DNA from 3 places in the Lysinibacillus capsici genome. Region 3 is predicted to be linked to each of the others. Evidence: a T-box and tRNA genes for the amino acid it is inferred to sense, from the RefSeq annotation. Region 3 holds a T-box; the other regions hold tRNA genes.
What was found. A T-box is a leader RNA that pairs with one kind of tRNA and senses whether it is charged. The one in region 3 lies ahead of ileS (isoleucine--tRNA ligase), so its partner is inferred to be a tRNA-Ile.

Region 1 (6,945 bases), 2.1 Mb from region 3:
GGAATTTCTTTACCACAGACTGCACATTTGCCATATGTACCGTCTGCCATTGCTTGAAGAGCTTCTTTTATTTCTTCAGCATTCTCACCACGATGCTCATCAATAGCCATTTCTGTAAGCTGATCCGTTAAATCACTTGCATTATCAGCTGGATGATTATCATAATTTGATAGTTCTGTCGCTTGTGGTCGCTCTGATTCTTCTATTCGTTGTTCTATTTCTTGTAATTCTTGCTCTAGTTGTCTTTTTAATTGTTGCATTACTTGTTGATCCACAATAATCTCCTCCTCATGCTTTCATTTTTTCCTATTTTACGATTTCTAAAACATGTCAGCATAAGGAAGACCGATTTACTTACTTGTATAAGCTATAATGGCGTCATGCAAAAATTGTGCTGCTCCTGTTTCACCACGCTCATCATAATAAGCTGTAAAACGTTCATCAGCAATATACATTTGTGCAAGCCCTGCATGTGCCTCTTTGGAATACTCTTTCCACGTAAAGTTGAGCCAGCGTTTATGCAACTCTGCAACTTCCATCGCAATGTCACTTGCAGCATCTCCAAGTTTCATTGCCTCTGCTAAGCGTTCAAACATTTGCTGTTCTAGCTGTTGCATCGCTTGATATTGTTGCTCGGTCATGTTCATAAGCTTAGCATTGGATGCATCCACTGTTTCATTCCCATATTTCTCACGGATTTCTTTGCCGTACTGCTTTTCGTTATCCTCCATTAACTTTTCTTTAAAGCCTTTAAATTTTTCTTCATTTGACATTGGTTGTTCCTCCTCAATGGATTGTATTGTTTTTTCTACTGTTTGTAAGATCGTTTCCAACTGTTCTTTGCGTTGAAGCAAAGCAGCTTTATGTGTTTTGAGCGCCTCAGCATGTTGAAAATTTGGTGTTTGAACAATAGCCTGAATTGTCGCTAATTTCATATCTAATGCACGATAAAATAAAATCTGCTGCAACATATCGACCTCCCATTGGCCATAAAATCGATAACCTGCCTCATTGGTTCTGGCTGGTTTTAGCAATCCAATTTCATCATAATAACGCAATGTTCTTGTACTAACGCCCGATAGTTGAGCAAGCTCCTGAATGGTATATTCCATATCATCACCTCCACTAATGCTACTGTAAGCTTTGACGCAACGTTAAGGTCAAGAGTAAAATGAAAAAATTTTAATCAAACTTAATCATACCTTCAAATCCTTTTACAAAAGTAAAAATAGCAAACTAGTAAATCACTAGTTTGCTATTGATTCGCATATTTCCCATGCCACACTATTTCTCGATAACTCTCTTTATCTGTATCACCCTCTGTATTAATAAACAGCACCCTTGCATGTTCATTTAGGTGCAAGGCATGTTTTAATTCCTTATATTGTTCATTAGTCATTAATTCATAAAAGCAACCAAATGGAGCCGCTCCTGATTCACCAGCTATAATGCGTGTGTCTGTAGCTAAAGGATTTCCTAGAATGCGCATACCTGTTGCTGCTATTTCTTCCTCACACGAGATACTTATTTTTATGAAGGCTTTTAAGATTTGCCAAGCCTGTGGATTAGGTTCACCACAAGCAAGACCTGCCATTATTGTTTGCATCTCCCCACCAACAGTGACAAATTGATCTGTATTTTTCTTAAGGCTTTCATAATAGCAATTAGCGACATGTGGTTCAACCAAGACAAATGTAATTTCCTGCTCATAGTATTGCTGTAAAAACGCTACTACTGCTCCTGCAAAGGACCCAACACCAGCTTGCAAAAATACATGTGTTGGGGCTTGCTGAATCTGTTCAACAATCTCCTGTACAAGGGTTGTATACCCCTGCATAATCCATAATGGAATTTCTTCATAGCCTTTCCACATTGTATCCTGAATCAAGACCCAGCCATTTTCTTGTGCAAGCTGTGAGGTATAACGAACAGTATCGTCATAATTCATTGTCGTAATTTCAGCAAAAGCCCCTTCACTTTTAATATGAAGTAACCGCTCAGCGGCGCTACCAGCTGGCATATATATTCTTGCTTGAAAACCTAGTTCTCTGGCCGCCCATGCCACACCACGACCATGATTACCATCTGTCGTTGAAATAAATGTTAGATTGCCTATTTGTCCTCTTACTTCTGGGGTTTTTAGCTGTTCAAATGATAGCTCCTCTATATTCCTTCCAAGCTTATTGGCAACATATTGCGCAATTGCATAAATACCGCCTAAAACTTTAAAGGCATTTAAACCAAATCGATAAGATTCATCTTTAACCATGACATTTTCTACACCCATATATGAAGATAGTGCCTCAAGATGATGGAGTGGTGTCTTCTCAAATTGCTCATATGTACGCTGAAATTGACCGACCTTCCTCACTTGATCTAGTGAAAAATATGGAAGTATTGCTGTTGCTTGTTTTATATGATCTTGCTCTAAATAATGCTGATTATAAACCCACCTTAATTTTTCCTTCATCGCCATCCCCCTCAATTTATGCTCACTATCTACATCATAGTCTATCTAACTTTAAAGTACCAGGAGAGTATATATTAGGAAATAAACAAAGATTTCTTTCCCTTGATCTAGCATAATATTCGCAGCTAAAATGCCTCCAGCCGTATTCCAAATGACATCATCCACCTTATGTGCATTGCCTTTTCGGACATCTGTTAAGTTTTTCCAAAGAGGGTCTTGTGTCCACTCTTGTTCAGTTGCTAGTGCTGAATCATCGCCTGTTGTAGAAAATAACATCCCCATCCATTTGAGAGATTGCTTCTTTCCCTACTTCAATCGCTAAGTTTCCTAGTTTTGCATTATCTTTAAATAAATCTGCTTGCGCTGCAACACGTTTAAATCCTAAAGCATCAAATATCACACCTGAGAATGAATCTGTGTAATAGATACGAGATTTATCGGCCATAAAGCGTACAAATGAAACTTCTTGGTTGATTTGTTCTCCAAGTTCTTCTTTCAGTGCTTGTAACTTATCTTCATAAAGCTTTTAGTACTTCTTCACCTTTTGTTTCTTGATTTACTGCTTTAACGTATAATTTAAAATTCTCTTTCCAGTCACCACGTAATGTATCAGAAAACACAGTTGGAGCAATTTTGCTAAGTTTCGCATAAATCTCTTTCTTGTCGTAATTTATTGCCAATAATTAAATTAAATCTACACTCCTACGCTCCATTGATCGATTATTAAAACCTAAAAAAGGCTCCGTTTTATTAGATGGTGAGGATATTTTTAAATTATCAACAAAACAAGTGGCTAAAAACCCCTCCATTCTTCCCCAATCGCCTGTTGCACCAGAAGGCTAAACTGTCCTACAACTTGTGAAACAAGGTCGCTATCCTTACCAAAGTTGGCGACAACCGTGGACTGAAAAGGATGAAGAAATCGTTTTAAATGCTTTAAAAGCTACAGGTACTGAGCATTTACAAGATAGACCAGTAGATGAGCTATCAGGAGGGCAACGTCAACGTGCTTGGATATGAGTCTTGCTCAAGAAACAGATATCATTCTTTTAGACGAGCCTACGCCATGCTTAGATTTAACTCATCAAATAGACGTTTTAGATTTACTGTACGAATTGAACCAACAGCAAAAGCGAACTATTATTATAGTACTACATGATATTAATCTTGCTTGTCGCTATGCCGATCATATTATTACAGTGAGTGATCGTGGTGTCTATCGTCAAGGGAAACCAGAAGAATTATGGCAACTGATTTAGTTAGTCATGTGTTTGACCTTGATTGCCAAATGACGACAGATCCAATCTTTGGTACACCTCTTTACATTCCATATGGAAAAGGACGAAAAATTTAATCGTTAATTTGAAAAAATAAGCCTACACAGAATGATCAATCTGTGTAGGCTTTCATTTAATATAGCTATGTTATTAATCTAAGTACCTAGTAAATTAAAAAGTGCAGTAGATGTAAATTTATCTACTGCACTTAGTATGACCCGTACGGGATTCGAACCCGTGTTACCGCCGTGAAAGGGCGGTGTCTTAACCACTTGACCAACGGGCCCATGGCGGAGAAGGAGGGATTTGAACCCTCGCGCCGGTTACCCGACCTACACCCTTAGCAGGGGCGCCTCTTCAGCCTCTTGAGTACTTCCCCAAAATAAAAATGGCTCCGAAGGCAGGACTCGAACCTGCGACAACCTGATTAACAGTCAGGTGCTACTACCAACTGAGCTACTTCGGAATAATGGTGGGCCTAAATGGACTCGAACCATCGACCTCACGCTTATCAGGCGTGCGCTCTAACCAGCTGAGCTATAGGCCCTTGGAGCGGGTGATGGGAATCGAACCCACGACATCAGCTTGGAAGGCTGAGGTTTTACCATTAAACTACACCCGCATAAATGGTGGGTCAGGACGGAATCGAACCGCCGACACTTAGAGCTTCAATCTAATGCTCTACCAACTGAGCTACTGACCCATTTCGTCCATGCTAAGCTTACTCACTCTTTTGCTTCTCATGACTTTTATTTTAAAAATGGCGGTCCCGACCGGGATCGAACCGGCGATCTCCTGCGTGACAGGCAGGCATGTTAACCGCTACACCACGGGACCTTTTGGTTGCGGGGGCTGGATTTGAACCAACGACCTTCGGGTTATGAGCCCGACGAGCTACCACTGCTCCACCCCGCGATAATTTTATGCTGTTTCGAGTTTTTAAAGCACCATTTATAAAAATTTAAAACTGGAGGAGGTAGAGGGATTCGAACCCCCGCGCGGTGTTACCCGCCTGTCGGTTTTCAAGACCGATCCCTTCAGCCAGACTTGGGTATACCTCCGTTACAATATATAAATGGTGGACCTTGCAGGACTCGAACCTGCGACCGGACGGTTATGAGCCGTCTGCTCTAACCAACTGAGCTAAAGGTCCTTTAAGATGGCGGCAGAGGGGATCGAACCCCCGACCTTACGGGTATGAACCGTACGCTCTAGCCAGCTGAGCTACGCCGCCAGGATCTTTATACTGGTTAATTTACTTATGGTGGAGCCTAGCGGGATCGAACCGCTGACCTCCTGCGTGCAAGGCAGGCGCTCTCCCAGCTGAGCTAAGGCCCCATAATTTTTTTGGAAATGGTCGGGAAGACAGGATTCGAACCTGCGACCCCTTGGTCCCAAACCAAGTGCTCTACCAAGCTGAGCTACTTCCCGTTGTTCTTTTGGCGCGCCCGACAGGAGTCGAACCCATAACCTTCTGATCCGTAGTCAGACGCTCTATCCAATTGAGCTACGGGCGCATTTAAAATGGTGCCGAGGACCGGAATCGAACCGGTACGGTAGTCACCTACCGCAGGATTTTAAGTCCTGTGCGTCTGCCAGTTCCGCCACCCCGGCACATTTGGAGCGGAAGACGAGGTTCGAACTCGCGACCCCCACCTTGGCAAGGTGGTGTTCTACCACTGAACTACTTCCGCATGTGCATAAGCTTTTTTTATCTGGCAATGAAAATAATGGTGCGGGTGAAGGGAGTCGAACCCCCACGCCTTGCGGCGCTAGATCCTAAGTCTAGTGCGTCTGCCAATTCCGCCACACCCGCTTATTATTATTTGAAAATGGTGAGCCATGAAGGACTCGAACCTTCGACCCTCTGATTAAAAGTCAGATGCTCTACCAACTGAGCTAATGGCTCGAAAAAATGGTGCCGGCTATAGGAATCGAACCCACGACCTACTGATTACAAGTCAGTTGCTCTACCTGCTGAGCTAAACCGGCATATGGTGGAGGATGACGGGCTCGAACCGCCGACCCTCTGCTTGTAAGGCAGATGCTCTCCCAGCTGAGCTAATCCTCCTGGGTATTATGCCTAGCGACGTCCTACTCTCACAGGGGGAAGCCCCCAACTACCATCGGCGCTAAAGAGCTTAACTTCCGTGTTCGGTATGGGAACGGGTGTGACCTCTTTGCCATCATCACTAGACTTTGTTATGTATCTTGTTTTGAAGTTGTTTACCTGTCCTTCAAGACAAGAATTATTGTATAACGTTTTCTAACATTGTGCAATACTTTTTTATAAAAAAAAAGAAATTATTACTTTTTAAAGATATTTTTGTTAAGTAAGAGAAAATATTGCCCTGCAAAATATTATAGCAATTGTTGGTTCAAAAGAAAACAATTATTTTATTTGCCGATATTATTAGCTTATAATCTATTTCAATACAAGTGAAGAATATATATAATCCTTCACTCGTCTTTTCATTAAATATTTGAAAGCTCTATTTTTAATTTTACAATATCCTCAAGTGTAGTAGAAGGACCAAAAGATATTCTAAAAAATTGGCGTGCCGCTTCCAAAGAGAACCCCATAGATAGAATAGCCTTTGTTCCCGATTCACTATGAATATCACATGCACTACCAGTAGAGATACAGATTCCCGCCTCATTTAACTTTAAAAGAACATATTGCCCCTCTACTTTCTCCATCATTACCCCACAAATATTAGGTAGTTGCTGTTTACATTCAACGAGTTGACATGTTTCAGGTAAATTATTTTCAAAATAATCTCTTAACGTTTCATAATGTTGCAACTCATATTGATAGTTTTCAATTGCCGCGGCAAAGGCCACGATTGCAGGAGTATCTAATGTCCCCCCTCTAAGACCCCTCTCATGTGTCACACCTGGTGTTAATGCAGGTACTCTGATTACAGGGTTCATATATATAGCACCACAGCCCTTTGGCCCACCTATTTTATGAGCCGAGATGGTAATAGCATCGGCCCCCTTTGGTATAGCTAGTTTACCAAATGATTGTACACAATCAACGTGACAGAAAATATTTGATTTGCTTGCCATCTTTACGATTTTCTCTACAGGCTGGATTGAACCAATTTCAGAATTGACATGTTGAATGGTAATCAAAGCAGTCTCTTCTCGGATTGCTTGTTGCAATTGTCCCAGATCAACACAACCATCCTTCTG
Region 2 (6,945 bases), 2.1 Mb from region 3:
GGCGAATGCCTTGGCACTAGGAGCCGAAGAAGGACGGCACTAACACCGATATGCTTCGGGGAGCTGTAAGTGAGCTTTGATCCGGAGATTTCCGAATGGGGGAACCCACTACGTTTAATCGCGTAGTATCTTGACGTGAATACATAGCGTCTTGAAGGCAGACCCAGGGAACTGAAACATCTAAGTACCTGGAGGAAGAGAAAGAAAAATCGATTCCCTGAGTAGCGGCGAGCGAAACGGGAAGAGCCCAAACCAAGAGGCTTGCCTCTTGGGGTTGTAGGACACTCAATACGGAGTTACAAAAGAGCGAGTTAGATGAAGCGACTTGGAAAGGTCCGCCAGAGCAGGTAAAAGCCCTGTAGTCGAAAGTTCGTTCTCTCCTGAGTGGATCCTGAGTACGGCGGAACACGTGAAATTCCGTCGGAATCCGGGAGGACCATCTCCCAAGGCTAAATACTACCTAGTGACCGATAGTGAACCAGTACCGTGAGGGAAAGGTGAAAAGCACCCCGGAAGGGGAGTGAAAGAGATCCTGAAACCGTGTGCCTACAAGTAGTTAGAGCCCGTTAATGGGTGATAGCGTGCCTTTTGTAGAATGAACCGGCGAGTTACGATTACGTGCGAGGTTAAGCTTTAGAAGGCGGAGCCGCAGCGAAAGCGAGTCTGAATAGGGCGAAGTAGTACGTGGTCGTAGACCCGAAACCAGGTGATCTACCCATGTCCAGGGTGAAGGTGAGGTAACACTTACTGGAGGCCCGAACCCACGCACGTTGAAAAGTGCGGGGATGAGGTGTGGGTAGCGGAGAAATTCCAATCGAACTTGGAGATAGCTGGTTCTCTCCGAAATAGCTTTAGGGCTAGCCTCGTGATGAGAATACTGGAGGTAGAGCACTGTTTGGACTAGGGGGCCATCCCGGTTTACCGAATTCAGACAAACTCCGAATGCCAGATATTTATACACGGGAGTCAGACTGCGAGTGATAAGATCCGTAGTCAAAAGGGAAACAGCCCAGACCACCAGCTAAGGTCCCAAAGTAATCGTTAAGTGGAAAAGGATGTGGCGTTGCACAGACAACCAGGATGTTGGCTTAGAAGCAGCCATCATTTAAAGAGTGCGTAATAGCTCACTGGTCGAGTGACGCTGCGCCGAAAATGTATCGGGGCTAAACGATTCACCGAAGCTGTGGATTGACATCTACGATGTCAGTGGTAGGAGAGCGTTCTAAGTGCGTTGAAGTCAGACCGGAAGGACTGGTGGAGCGCTTAGAAGTGAGAATGCCGGTATGAGTAGCGAAAGACGGGTGAGAATCCCGTCCACCGTATGACTAAGGTTTCCTGAGGAAGGCTCGTCCGCTCAGGGTTAGTCGGGACCTAAGCCGAGGCCGATAGGCGTAGGCGATGGACAACAGGTTGATATTCCTGTACCACCTCCTCACCGTTTGAGAAATGGGGGGACGCAGTAGGATAGGGTAAGCGCGCCGTTGGTTGTGCGCGTCCAAGCAGTAAGGCGTGTGTGTAGGCAAATCCGCACACTGTAACGTTGAGCTGTGATGGCGAGTCCGTATGGACGAAGTTCCTGATTTCACACTGCCAAGAAAAGCCTCTATCGAGGTGAGAGGTGCCCGTACCGCAAACCGACACAGGTAGTCGAGGAGAGAATCCTAAGGTGTGCGAGAGAACTCTCGTTAAGGAACTCGGCAAAATGACCCCGTAACTTCGGGAGAAGGGGTGCTCTTGAGCGTGCAAGCGCATGAGAGCCGCAGTGAATAGGCCCAGGCGACTGTTTAGCAAAAACACAGGTCTCTGCAAAACCGTAAGGTGACGTATAGGGGCTGACGCCTGCCCGGTGCTGGAAGGTTAAGAGGAGTGGTTAGCGCAAGCGAAGCTGCGAATTGAAGCCCCAGTAAACGGCGGCCGTAACTATAACGGTCCTAAGGTAGCGAAATTCCTTGTCGGGTAAGTTCCGACCCGCACGAAAGGCGTAACGATCTGGGCACTGTCTCAACGAGAGACTCGGTGAAATTATAGTACCTGTGAAGATGCAGGTTACCCGCGACAGGACGGAAAGACCCCGTGGAGCTTTACTGTAGCCTGATATTGAATTTTGGTACAACTTGTACAGGATAGGTAGGAGCCAGAGATCTCGGAGCGCCAGCTTCGAAGGAGGCGTCGGTGGGATACTACCCTGGTTGTATTGAAATTCTAACCCATGCCCCTTAGCGGGGCAGGAGACAGTGTCAGGCGGACAGTTTGACTGGGGCGGTCGCCTCCTAAAAGGTAACGGAGGCGCCCAAAGGTTCCCTCAGAATGGTTGGAAATCATTCGTAGAGTGTAAAGGCACAAGGGAGCTTGACTGCGAGACCTACAAGTCGAGCAGGGTCGAAAGACGGGCTTAGTGATCCGGTGGTTCCGCATGGAAGGGCCATCGCTCAACGGATAAAAGCTACCCCGGGGATAACAGGCTTATCTCCCCCAAGAGTCCACATCGACGGGGAGGTTTGGCACCTCGATGTCGGCTCATCGCATCCTGGGGCTGTAGTCGGTCCCAAGGGTTGGGCTGTTCGCCCATTAAAGCGGTACGCGAGCTGGGTTCAGAACGTCGTGAGACAGTTCGGTCCCTATCCGTCGTGGGCGTAGGAAATTTGAGAGGAGCTGTCCTTAGTACGAGAGGACCGGGATGGACACACCGCTGGTGTACCAGTTGTCTTGCCAAAGGCATCGCTGGGTAGCTATGTGTGGACGGGATAAGTGCTGAAAGCATCTAAGCATGAAGCCCCCCTCAAGATGAGATTTCCCATTACGCAAGTAAGTAAGATCCCTCAAAGACGATGAGGTAGATAGGTTCGAGGTGGAAGTGTGGTGACACATGGAGCTGACGAATACTAATCGATCGAGGACTTAACCAAAAAAGTTTGAAACATTCAATGTGCCGTTTATCCAGTTTTGAAAGAACAAATCTTTCAATAAAAAAAGAGAGCTTCAAGACGCAGTAATACGCCGTGTATTGGAGGTCGAATAAAAGTCTAGTGATGATGGCAAAGAGGTCACACCCGTTCCCATACCGAACACGGAAGTTAAGCTCTTTAGCGCCGATGGTAGTTGGGGGCTTCCCCCTGTGAGAGTAGGACGTCGCTAGGCATAATACCCAGGAGGATTAGCTCAGCTGGGAGAGCATCTGCCTTACAAGCAGAGGGTCGGCGGTTCGAGCCCGTCATCCTCCACCATATGCCGGTTTAGCTCAGCAGGTAGAGCAACTGACTTGTAATCAGTAGGTCGTGGGTTCGATTCCTATAGCCGGCACCATTTTTTCGAGCCATTAGCTCAGTTGGTAGAGCATCTGACTTTTAATCAGAGGGTCGAAGGTTCGAGTCCTTCATGGCTCACCATTTTCAAATAATAATAAGCGGGTGTGGCGGAATTGGCAGACGCACTAGACTTAGGATCTAGCGCCGCAAGGCGTGGGGGTTCGACTCCCTTCACCCGCACCATTATTTTCATTGCCAGATAAAAAAAGCTTATGCACATGCGGAAGTAGTTCAGTGGTAGAACACCACCTTGCCAAGGTGGGGGTCGCGAGTTCGAACCTCGTCTTCCGCTCCAAATGTGCCGGGGTGGCGGAACTGGCAGACGCACAGGACTTAAAATCCTGCGGTAGGTGACTACCGTACCGGTTCGATTCCGGTCCTCGGCACCATTTTAAATGCGCCCGTAGCTCAATTGGATAGAGCGTCTGACTACGGATCAGAAGGTTATGGGTTCGACTCCTGTCGGGCGCGCCAAAAGAACAACGGGAAGTAGCTCAGCTTGGTAGAGCACTTGGTTTGGGACCAAGGGGTCGCAGGTTCGAATCCTGTCTTCCCGACCATTTCCAAAAAAATTATGGGGCCTTAGCTCAGCTGGGAGAGCGCCTGCCTTGCACGCAGGAGGTCAGCGGTTCGATCCCGCTAGGCTCCACCATAAGTAAATTAACCAGTATAAAGATCCTGGCGGCGTAGCTCAGCTGGCTAGAGCGTACGGTTCATACCCGTAAGGTCGGGGGTTCGATCCCCTCTGCCGCCATCTTAAAGGACCTTTAGCTCAGTTGGTTAGAGCAGACGGCTCATAACCGTCCGGTCGCAGGTTCGAGTCCTGCAAGGTCCACCATTTATATATTGTAACGGAGGTATACCCAAGTCTGGCTGAAGGGATCGGTCTTGAAAACCGACAGGCGGGTAACACCGCGCGGGGGTTCGAATCCCTCTACCTCCTCCAGTTTTAAATTTTTATAAATGGTGCTTTAAAAACTCGAAACAGCATAAAATTATCGCGGGGTGGAGCAGTGGTAGCTCGTCGGGCTCATAACCCGAAGGTCGTTGGTTCAAATCCAGCCCCCGCAACCAAAAGGTCCCGTGGTGTAGCGGTTAACATGCCTGCCTGTCACGCAGGAGATCGCCGGTTCGATCCCGGTCGGGACCGCCATTTTTAAAATAAAAGTCATGAGAAGCAAAAGAGTGAGTAAGCTTAGCATGGACGAAATGGGTCAGTAGCTCAGTTGGTAGAGCATTAGATTGAAGCTCTAAGTGTCGGCGGTTCGATTCCGTCCTGACCCACCATTTATGCGGGTGTAGTTTAATGGTAAAACCTCAGCCTTCCAAGCTGATGTCGTGGGTTCGATTCCCATCACCCGCTCCAAGGGCCTATAGCTCAGCTGGTTAGAGCGCACGCCTGATAAGCGTGAGGTCGATGGTTCGAGTCCATTTAGGCCCACCATTATTCCGAAGTAGCTCAGTTGGTAGTAGCACCTGACTGTTAATCAGGTTGTCGCAGGTTCGAGTCCTGCCTTCGGAGCCATTTTTATTTTGGGGAAGTACTCAAGAGGCTGAAGAGGCGCCCCTGCTAAGGGTGTAGGTCGGGTAACCGGCGCGAGGGTTCAAATCCCTCCTTCTCCGCCATGGGCCCGTTGGTCAAGTGGTTAAGACACCGCCCTTTCACGGCGGTAACACGGGTTCGAATCCCGTACGGGTCATACTAAAAACAGTAGATGCATTTGCATCTACTGTTTTTTGATATTCATAGATACAAAATTTACTGTTGATTCAATGCATTTTCATCCATATAAACCACTTCCCAGATATGCCCATCTACATCTTGAAAACCCCAACCATACATAAATCCGTGATCTTGTGGTTCACTATATGGTTTACCACCAGAGGCAAGTGCCTTATTCACTAATTGATCTACTTGTTCTCGGCTTTCAGCAGAAAGACATAAGATTGCTTCTGCAGAAGTAGTAGTATCCGTAACTTCTTTCTTACTAAATCCTTTAAATCGTTCTTCAACCATTATTAATACGAAGATATTTTCACTAATAATCATTGAGGCTGTTGTTTCATCACTGAATTGTTGATTGAACTCAAAACCTAATTCCTTAAAAAAACTGATAGATTTGTTTAGATCTTTTACTGGTAAATTGATAAAGATATTTTTCGATTGAAAAGCCATTTAATATCACCTCCAAATTGACAGTATCATGGAGCATAAAGTCGTGTCAATTTTAGCCAAGCAGGCGAAAATGGAAGCCATTAGCACTATTGAAAGCAGGTGTTTGTCAACAAAAACAGAAAGGTTATATCTTCAACCTTTCTGTTTAAAAAGTTTAACTATTTATCCTCTGGCTAGCATTCTATCAAGTGAACTAAGTGCTTCAGTGGTAGTATGTTCATCTACTTGTATACGGTTATGAGGTTGACCTTGCTCAATACTTTCTAAGCTCCATAACAAATGTGGAAGGTCAATTCGATTCATTGTTAAACAAGGACAAAAGTTTTCATTTAAGGAGACAATATGTTTATCAGGATGCTGCTTAATAATGCGATTGACAAGGTTCATTTCTGTTCCAATTGCCCATGCAGATCCGCTTGGAGCTCGATTGATTGTATCAATAATGTATTTTGTGGAGCCTGCATCATCAGCCGCTGCTACCACTTCACGGCTGCACTCTGGGTGAACGATAATCCTCATAGCCGGGTGTTCTTTGCGAATAACCTCTGTATGTTGAACCGTAAAACCTTCGTGCACAGAGCAGTGACCCTTCCAAAGAATAACCTGGATATTTTCAAGAGGCTCTTTTGTTTCGAGCATGTTCTTATGTGGATTCCAAACAGCCATATTTTCAAGAGGTATACCTAAATCATAGGCAGTATTTCTTCCTAAATGTTGGTCAGGTAAAAAGAAGATACGCTGTTTTTGGGTAAAAGCCCATTGAACAAGTTCCTTTGCATTCGATGAAGTGACACAAGCACCACCATGTCTTCCAGTAAAGGCTTTAATAGCCGCAGTTGAATTAACATAGGTTAGAGGAATAATCGTATTACCAAAGAGTTCTTGAAGAATGGGCCATGCTTGTTCTGTTTGATAAATATCTGCCATATCAGCCATTGAACAACCAGCGCGCATATCTGGTAAATAGACATGTTGCTGTTTCGTTGTCAGCATATCAGCAGTCTCTGCCATAAAATGTACACCGCAAAATACGATGTGTTCAGCTTCCTTATTTGCTGCGGATATTTGAGCTAACTGTAAAGAATCCCCAGTTGCGTCTGCAAATTGAATGACTTCATCTTTTTGATAATGGTGGCCAGGAATAAATAATTTTGGACCTAATTTTTTCTTTATTGATAAAATACGAGATTCCATTTCCTTTACAGATAGTTCCCGATAATGCTCTGGGAGTAATGTCGTCTGTTGTAATAAACTAGTGATGGACAAGGGAATGATCTCCTTTCATTTGAACGAGTGCACTAATATCAAAAGCTTTAACTGAATGTGTTAAGGAGCCAAGTGAAATCCATTGAATCCCCGATTGGGCATATGCCTTTAAATTTTCAAGTGTGATGCCCCCAGATGCTTCAGTCGCAATAGTGGGAGGAACAATGGGAAGCCATGCACGAATTTCTTCTGGGCTAC
Region 3 (6,945 bases):
TTCGGAGTCGTGAAACGTACTATATAGGGGGAAATGATTCATTGCCAGTGCCATTAAGTCGAGAAGAAGAAGTTACAGTCATTGCATCCTTTATGAATGGTGATTTACGAGCTAGAGACACACTAATTGAACGTAATTTACGTCTTGTTGTTTATATTGCTAGACGTTTTGATAATACGGGAACGCCAATCGAAGACTTAATTAGTATTGGCTCCATTGGTTTAATAAAGGCAATTGAGACGTTCAATACCGATAAAAATATTAAGCTTGCAACATACGCATCACGCTGTATTGAAAATGAAATTTTAATGCATTTACGAAAAACAAGTCGTATGAAGGGTGAAGTATCCTTAGATGAGCCACTAAATTCTGATGCAGATGGAAATGAATTACTACTGTCTGATATTTTAGGAACAGAAGAGCATATTATTTTAGATAATGTGGAGAAAAAAATTGAACGTCAGCATATGTTCCACGCTATTAATTTACTAGGTGCGCGTGAACGTTATATTATGGAATGTCGCTTTGGTCTCAATGGAAAAGTTGAAATGACACAAAAAGAAGTTGCAGATCATTTAGGCATATCGCAATCATATATTTCCCGTTTAGAAAAGAAAATTATTCAAGATTTACGTGAAAATTTAAATCAACCAATTTCTTAGAAAGGGAAATTTATCCTACCTAAAATTGGTCGCAGCTTTTGTGCATATTCTTGTTTCTCTCGGACAAACTGATGTCACGGTTTAGTCAGAGAATAACATCCGGAGGAATCGAATATGCGAACAAAAGTAGATCTTTGCGGCTTAGATACATCGACTTTGCCAATTCTAAAGCACGAGGAAATGAAGGAACTCTTCATCCGATTACAAGCTGGAGAAACAGAGATTAGAGAAGAGCTTGTGATGTGCAATTTAAGGTTAGTGCTTAGTATTGTCGGTAGATTTGCCTATAGAGGTGAACAGGCAGATGATTTATTTCAAGTAGGCTGTATTGGCCTCATGAAAGCCATTGATCATTTTGATTTAAAGCATAATGTACGATTTTCGACATATGCTGTACCAATGATTATTGGTGAAATTCGTCGCCATCTGCGTGATCATCATGCATTACGTGTATCTCGCTCTTTAAGAGATATAGCTTATAAGGCAATGCAAGCAAAAGAACAATGGATAACCGATAATTTGCGAGAGCCAACGATTGAAGAAATTGCTGAGATGATTGACATGAAAAAGGAAGACGTTTTATTTGCTTTAGATGCCATTCAAGATCCAGTTTCGTTACAGGAACCCATTTATTCAGATGGCGGAGATGCTGTTTATATGATGGACCAATTACGTGATGATGATGTATCAGAGGATCAATGGGTTGCCTATGTGTCGGTAAAGGAAAGCTTGCAAAAGCTAGATGAACGTCAGCAAATGATCGTTGCCAAACGATTTTATTATGGAGAGACCCAAACTGAAATTGCCAAAGAACTAGGGATCTCTCAAGCACAAATTTCACGTCTTGAAAAAAATGCAATTGAAACAATGCAAAAAGATTACAAATAAAAAAGTGCGCATCGTATAATTCGGTGCGCATTTTATCTTCATTCAATGAACAAATGATACATAAATATAAAGTAACTGCAAAATTTGATGGTAGTAGAAATGATTATACGAAAGTAAACAATAGAGGAGGTATGTCATTGCGTTTTTCGATGTTACAACAAAAAGAAGTCATAGAAGCAGGAAATGGACGATTTATAGGCTTTGTAATAGATGCTGAAGTATCAAAAGAAACAGGCTATGTGACAGCATTTTTGATTGCAGAGCCTCGCAAATATCTTGGTTTTTTTAAAGGTGAAGAGTCTGTGAGAAAAGTGTATATGAAGGATGTGCTTGTTGTTGGTAAGGATGTCATTTTAGTCAAAGCCCTTTCCTAAGACATAGGCTCATTGAAATTGTGAAATTGTATGCTGACATAGGTCAGGCTATTCATTGATAAATCAAGCATTGCTTGTTACAATAAAAGAAACTATTGTTGTAAAGTTGGGAAAAACAGTGACAAAAATCTTAACAAATTTAAACAAACTAAATGATTTAATAACAGCAGCAGAAAAAAAAGGGAATCGTGAGGGCGAAAAAGTCCAAATAATTGCCGTGACGAAGGAAGTTTCTGTTGAAAGAACACAAGAAGCAATTGAAGCAGGGCTCATTCATTTAGGTGAAAACAGACCAGAGGGCTTACATCGTAAAATTACTGATATTCATGCTAATGTTCATTGGCATTACATTGGGTCGCTTCAAACACGTAAAGTAAAGCAAGTGATTAACAGCATTGATTATTTACACTCCTTAGATCGTTTGAGTTTGGCAGAAGAAATTGAAAAAAGAGCCGAACAACCTGTTAAATGTTTTGTACAAGTAAATGTTTCTGGTGAAGAATCAAAACATGGTTTAACTATCGAAGAAGTCTTGCCTTTTGTAGAAGCATTAAAAGGTTTTACGAAGATTCAAGTTGTAGGTTTAATGACTATGGCACCAAACACCGAAAACGAAGCAATTATTCGCTCTGTTTTCAAGCAATTAAAACAATGTCAACAGCAAATAGCCGAGCAAGGATTCGCACACGCACCTTGTACCGAGTTATCAATGGGCATGTCTAATGACTTTGAAATTGCGGTAGAGGAAGGGGCTACTTTTGTTCGAGTCGGAACGGCTCTTGTTGGAAATGAAAGAGGGGAACAGGATGAGCATGAAAAATAAGATTAAAAACTTCTTTTACCTTGAAGAAGAATTAGAAGAAGAAATCACGCAAGCTCCTATTCAGCAACAACAACCCATACAACAACAGCAACCGATTCATTCAGTTAAGCCAAAAAAAATGATGAAAGAACGCAAAGCACCTATTCATGAAATTATGCCACAAAGCACAGCAACTCCTAATAACATAGTCAGTTTACAGGCAGCTATGAGTTCTAAGGGAGCAAAAGTTGTTTTAATAGAACCGAGAGTTTATGCAGAAGCACAAGATATCGCAGAGCATTTAAAAAATAAACGTGCAACAATTGTCAATTTGCAACGTATCGAAAGAGAACAAGGTAAACGCATTATTGATTTTTTAAGTGGCACAGTTTATGCTCTTGCTGGAGATATTCAACGTATCGGTAAAGATATCTTCCTTTGTACGCCAGATAATGTAGAAGTGACTGGTGAAATTACAAACTTTATTTTAGACGATAATTAATAGCGAGGATTGTAGTTTATATGACTTTTTTTATTATACTTGGTTATGTATCATTAGCATTTAAGATTTACTCATTCATGCTAATTGCATATATCTTAATGTCTTGGGTGCCTGCCGCTCAAAATTCAGCCATTGGTCGCATGCTTGAAAAAGTTTGTGAGCCATATTTAGGGATTTTTAGGAAGTTCATTCCTCCTCTTGGTATGATTGATATTTCGCCAATTGTGGCCATCTTTATGCTGAATTTTATTGAAAGAGGGCTTTATATAGTCATTCAGAAAATATATTTTATGTTCGCTTAGAAATAAATCCTCACGTTTTGGTGGGGATTTTTTATTTATTTTAATGATCTCCGCTATTAAAGCGACTAATAAAAAATTTTAAAACAATGAGGTACAAACGTCATTAATTGGGAATACTAAGTTTCCAACTAACAAAGCAAAAAGGAACAGTGAAAGAGGAGACAACAAGATGGAACACTTAATCCAGCATTTTCGCAAAGATGAACAGCCCTTTATTGAACAGGTAATAAGCTGGCAGCGTGAGGTTGAAGATCGTTATGCGCCTAAGCTGACAGATTTTCTTGATCCAAGACAACGTTTTATTGTGACATCGATTATCGGGCAAAATGATACCCTAAAAACTGCATGCACAGGTTTATTTGAAGAGGCGGAGAGGCAGCGTATGCTTATTTTTCCAACTTACTATGAAGCGATAGAAGAAGACTTTCAGTTAGTGGCATTTACGATTCAATATCCAGTGAAATTTGTCCAATTACGACATCCTGATGTTTTAGGTGCGTTGCTTTCATTAGGTTTAAACCGTGGCAAATTTGGTGATATTCGTGTAAATGATCAGCAGGTGCAATTTGTTGTAGCTCAAGAGGTAGCAGAATATGTTCGGTTACATTTAACAGGTATTGGTAAAGTTAAGGTGCATATTGAGTCTTTAAAAGAAGCGGATTCCCTTATTGTAAATGAGGAAGAATGGTTGGAGGAATCTCATACAGTATCTTCCATGCGCTTAGATGTAATTATTGCGACTGTATTAAATGTATCACGCCAAAAAGCTCAAGCTTTAATTACTGGGAAAAAAGTTCGTGTAAATTGGACAGAAAGAGATACAGTTGCTTTTGAATTACAAGAGGGAGATATTTTATCGATACGTGGAAGTGGTCGGGTGAAAATTATTATGACTGAAGGCCGAACAAAAAAAGATAAAATCCGTCTTCAAGTCGGTCGATTGGCCCAAAAAAGCTGAAAGTGAAGTAAATTTCATTAATTTTTACTGCTAAGTTGTCGGAACAATTGTATAATAGGAATTACGAATGTACATGTAAAGGAGAGAAGGATTGTATGCCATTATCACCTATTGATATACATAATAAGGAGTTTACAAAAGCCTTCAGAGGTTATGCTGAAGATGAAGTAAATGAATTTTTAGATCAGATTATTAAAGACTATGAAATTCTGCTTCGTGAAAAAAAAGAGGTTGATAAGCAATTAGAGATGGCTTTAGAACAAGCGAGACATTTCAACACCTTAGAAGAAACTTTGCAGAAATCTATTGTCGTTGCACAAGAAGCGGCTGATGAAGTGAGAAGAAATTCTCAAAAAGAGGCAAAGCTCATTGTAAAAGAAGCTGAAAAAAATGCTGATCGCATTGTCAATGAAGCGTTGACGAAGGCTCGTAAGGTGACGATTGAAATTGATGAGCTTAAAAAGCAATCTAAGGTATTTCGTAATCGTTTCAAGATGCTTGTAGAAGCACAGCTGGATTTACTTAATGCAGATGACTGGGATCATTTGCTGCAATATGATATCGATTTAACAGAAATTCAAGCATCTGTTGAAGAAGCACAGGATTCTGAGGATATTTAACTTTTCTTTTTAATTGCTGTAATTGACAAATGAAACTTGACGCGATTGTTTGAATTTCATATACTTTGTAATAGTAATTATTTTGAACAGATATGCATAAAAGCAGAGACGAAGACAGTATTTGTTAGGCGTTGTTAAGCGATTTGGGGACAGTGAGAGCCCAAACATACAACTAGCATTGAACATCACTTCTGAGCTAAATAACTGAAAAAAGTAGGTTATTTCGTGATGCACGACGTTAAACGTGCTTTTAAGAGGTAGTGCAAATTTTTGTACTACAATTAGGGTGGTACCGCGAGTAGAAGCTTCTCGTCCCTTAGTGGGATTGAGGGCTTTTTTTGTTTGTTTCCGAATCGTTTTAGATAATTTTGCCAATAACTGTCTTATGAGAAAAATGTCTACCTGTTTGTGTAAAATAAAGGAGGAATTTTAATGGTTGAATACAAAGATACTTTATTAATGCCAAAAACAGATTTCCCAATGCGTGGAAATTTACCGGCAAATGAGCCAAAAATGCAAGAAAAATGGAATGGTATGGATATTAACAAATTACAGATGGAGCGTACGGAAGGTCGACCAGAATTTGTTCTACATGATGGTCCTCCCTATGCAAATGGTGATATCCATATCGGCCATGCTTTAAATAAAGTATTGAAGGATATGATTACACGTCATCGCTCCATGACTGGCTACCATGTCAATTATATTCCAGGTTGGGATACACATGGTTTACCAATTGAGCAAGCATTGACTAACAAAGGTGTAAAACGTAAAGAAATGTCAGTAGCAGCATTCCGCCAACTTTGTGAAGAGTATGCTTATGAGCAAATTGACAATCAACGTACCCAATTCCGCCGTCTAGGCATTCGAGGTGATTGGGAAAATCCATATATTACATTAAAGCCTGAGTTTGAAGCTCGTCAAATTGAAGTATTCGGTAAAATGGCGGAAAAAGGTTATATCTATAAAGGGTTAAAGCCGGTTTATTGGTCTCCTTCTTCTGAATCTGCTTTGGCGGAAGCTGAAATTGAATATAAGGACATCAAATCTCCATCCATTTATGTAAGCTTTGCAATTAAGGATGCGAAGGGTGTTGTTCCAGCAGATGCTAAATTTATCATTTGGACAACAACACCATGGACATTACCAGCAAACTTAGGGATTTCTTTGAATCCTGAATTTATCTATGTAGTAGTTGCAGTGGCTAATAAAAAATTCATCATTGCCAAAGAGTTATTAGAGTCAGTGGCAACTACGCTTGGATGGGTAGACTATGAGGTTGTACAAGAAGTAAAAGGAGAGGCATTAGATCGTATTGTAGCACAACATCCATTCTACGATCGTGAATCGCTTATTATGGTAGGTGAACACGTAACTGCTGAAGCGGGTACAGGTTGTGTTCATACAGCCCCAGGGCATGGTGAAGACGATTATCATATTGGTAAACAGTATGGTTTAGGTATTCTTAGCCCTCTTGATAATAGTGGGTGCTATACAGATGAAGCGCCTGGCTTTGAAGGCGTGTTTTATAATGATGCGAATAAACTCGTCACAGAAAAACTAAAAGAAGTAGGAGCGTTAGAAAAGCTTGATTTCTTTACGCACTCCTATCCACATGACTGGCGTACGAAAAAGCCTGTTATTTATCGTGCGACGCCACAATGGTTTGCATCTGTTGAAGCATTCCGTGGGGAGCTATTAGAGGCTGTAAAAGCAACAGCATTTACACCAGCTTGGGGAGAAACTCGTCTTTATAATATGATTCGTGATCGCGGAGACTGGGTAATTTCACGTCAACGTGCGTGGGGTGTGCCGATTCCGATTTTCTACGCTGAAA

Region 1: it has a tRNA-Ile gene. The T-box ahead of ileS (isoleucine--tRNA ligase) is inferred to sense a tRNA for this amino acid. The anticodon was not compared.
Region 2: it has a tRNA-Ile gene. The T-box ahead of ileS (isoleucine--tRNA ligase) is inferred to sense a tRNA for this amino acid. The anticodon was not compared.

Annotation. Positions count from the first base shown of each region.
Region 1 covers NZ_CP084108.1:3,640,017-3,646,961, forward strand. Annotated here, with positions in the region: gene LCP48_RS17845 (TraR/DksA C4-type zinc finger protein) at 1-275, opposite strand, end outside; gene LCP48_RS17850 (MerR family transcriptional regulator) at 351-1,112, opposite strand; gene LCP48_RS17855 (diaminopropionate ammonia-lyase) at 1,256-2,470, opposite strand; partial or broken gene LCP48_RS23545 (ABC transporter substrate-binding protein) at 2,522-3,160, opposite strand; partial or broken gene LCP48_RS17870 (ABC transporter ATP-binding protein) at 3,161-3,824, shown strand; tRNA gene LCP48_RS17875 (tRNA-Glu) at 3,962-4,033, opposite strand; tRNA gene LCP48_RS17880 (tRNA-Ser) at 4,036-4,126, opposite strand; tRNA gene LCP48_RS17885 (tRNA-Asn) at 4,137-4,213, opposite strand; tRNA gene LCP48_RS17890 (tRNA-Ile) at 4,218-4,294, opposite strand; tRNA gene LCP48_RS17895 (tRNA-Gly) at 4,296-4,369, opposite strand; tRNA gene LCP48_RS17900 (tRNA-Phe) at 4,375-4,450, opposite strand; tRNA gene LCP48_RS17905 (tRNA-Asp) at 4,509-4,584, opposite strand; tRNA gene LCP48_RS17910 (tRNA-Met) at 4,588-4,662, opposite strand; tRNA gene LCP48_RS17915 (tRNA-Ser) at 4,716-4,808, opposite strand; tRNA gene LCP48_RS17920 (tRNA-Ile) at 4,824-4,900, opposite strand; tRNA gene LCP48_RS17925 (tRNA-Met) at 4,908-4,981, opposite strand; tRNA gene LCP48_RS17930 (tRNA-Ala) at 5,010-5,085, opposite strand; tRNA gene LCP48_RS17935 (tRNA-Pro) at 5,102-5,178, opposite strand; tRNA gene LCP48_RS17940 (tRNA-Arg) at 5,188-5,264, opposite strand; tRNA gene LCP48_RS17945 (tRNA-Leu) at 5,273-5,361, opposite strand; tRNA gene LCP48_RS17950 (tRNA-Gly) at 5,367-5,441, opposite strand; tRNA gene LCP48_RS17955 (tRNA-Leu) at 5,479-5,563, opposite strand; tRNA gene LCP48_RS17960 (tRNA-Lys) at 5,581-5,656, opposite strand; tRNA gene LCP48_RS17965 (tRNA-Thr) at 5,664-5,739, opposite strand; tRNA gene LCP48_RS17970 (tRNA-Val) at 5,743-5,818, opposite strand; rRNA gene rrf (5S ribosomal RNA) at 5,829-5,944, opposite strand; gene LCP48_RS17980 (cysteine desulfurase family protein) at 6,223-6,945, opposite strand, start outside.
Region 2 covers NZ_CP084108.1:3,649,602-3,656,546, reverse strand. Annotated here, with positions in the region: rRNA gene LCP48_RS18110 (23S ribosomal RNA) at 1-2,906, shown strand, start outside; rRNA gene rrf (5S ribosomal RNA) at 3,023-3,138, shown strand; tRNA gene LCP48_RS18100 (tRNA-Val) at 3,149-3,224, shown strand; tRNA gene LCP48_RS18095 (tRNA-Thr) at 3,228-3,303, shown strand; tRNA gene LCP48_RS18090 (tRNA-Lys) at 3,311-3,386, shown strand; tRNA gene LCP48_RS18085 (tRNA-Leu) at 3,404-3,488, shown strand; tRNA gene LCP48_RS18080 (tRNA-Gly) at 3,526-3,600, shown strand; tRNA gene LCP48_RS18075 (tRNA-Leu) at 3,606-3,694, shown strand; tRNA gene LCP48_RS18070 (tRNA-Arg) at 3,703-3,779, shown strand; tRNA gene LCP48_RS18065 (tRNA-Pro) at 3,789-3,865, shown strand; tRNA gene LCP48_RS18060 (tRNA-Ala) at 3,882-3,957, shown strand; tRNA gene LCP48_RS18055 (tRNA-Met) at 3,986-4,059, shown strand; tRNA gene LCP48_RS18050 (tRNA-Ile) at 4,067-4,143, shown strand; tRNA gene LCP48_RS18045 (tRNA-Ser) at 4,159-4,251, shown strand; tRNA gene LCP48_RS18040 (tRNA-Met) at 4,305-4,379, shown strand; tRNA gene LCP48_RS18035 (tRNA-Asp) at 4,383-4,458, shown strand; tRNA gene LCP48_RS18030 (tRNA-Phe) at 4,517-4,592, shown strand; tRNA gene LCP48_RS18025 (tRNA-Gly) at 4,598-4,671, shown strand; tRNA gene LCP48_RS18020 (tRNA-Ile) at 4,673-4,749, shown strand; tRNA gene LCP48_RS18015 (tRNA-Asn) at 4,754-4,830, shown strand; tRNA gene LCP48_RS18010 (tRNA-Ser) at 4,841-4,931, shown strand; tRNA gene LCP48_RS18005 (tRNA-Glu) at 4,934-5,005, shown strand; gene LCP48_RS18000 (VOC family protein) at 5,065-5,481, opposite strand; gene nadA (quinolinate synthase NadA) at 5,644-6,747, opposite strand; gene nadC (carboxylating nicotinate-nucleotide diphosphorylase) at 6,734-6,945, opposite strand, start outside.
Region 3 covers NZ_CP084108.1:1,058,857-1,065,801, forward strand. Annotated here, with positions in the region: gene sigE (RNA polymerase sporulation sigma factor SigE) at 1-662, shown strand, start outside; gene sigG (RNA polymerase sporulation sigma factor SigG) at 777-1,550, shown strand; gene LCP48_RS04975 (PRC-barrel domain-containing protein) at 1,682-1,924, shown strand; gene LCP48_RS04980 (YggS family pyridoxal phosphate-dependent enzyme) at 2,043-2,747, shown strand; gene LCP48_RS04985 (cell division protein SepF) at 2,731-3,228, shown strand; gene LCP48_RS04990 (YggT family protein) at 3,249-3,530, shown strand; gene LCP48_RS04995 (YlmH family RNA-binding protein) at 3,700-4,488, shown strand; gene LCP48_RS05000 (DivIVA domain-containing protein) at 4,584-5,108, shown strand; T-box leader at 5,205-5,428, shown strand; gene ileS (isoleucine--tRNA ligase) at 5,541-6,945, shown strand, end outside.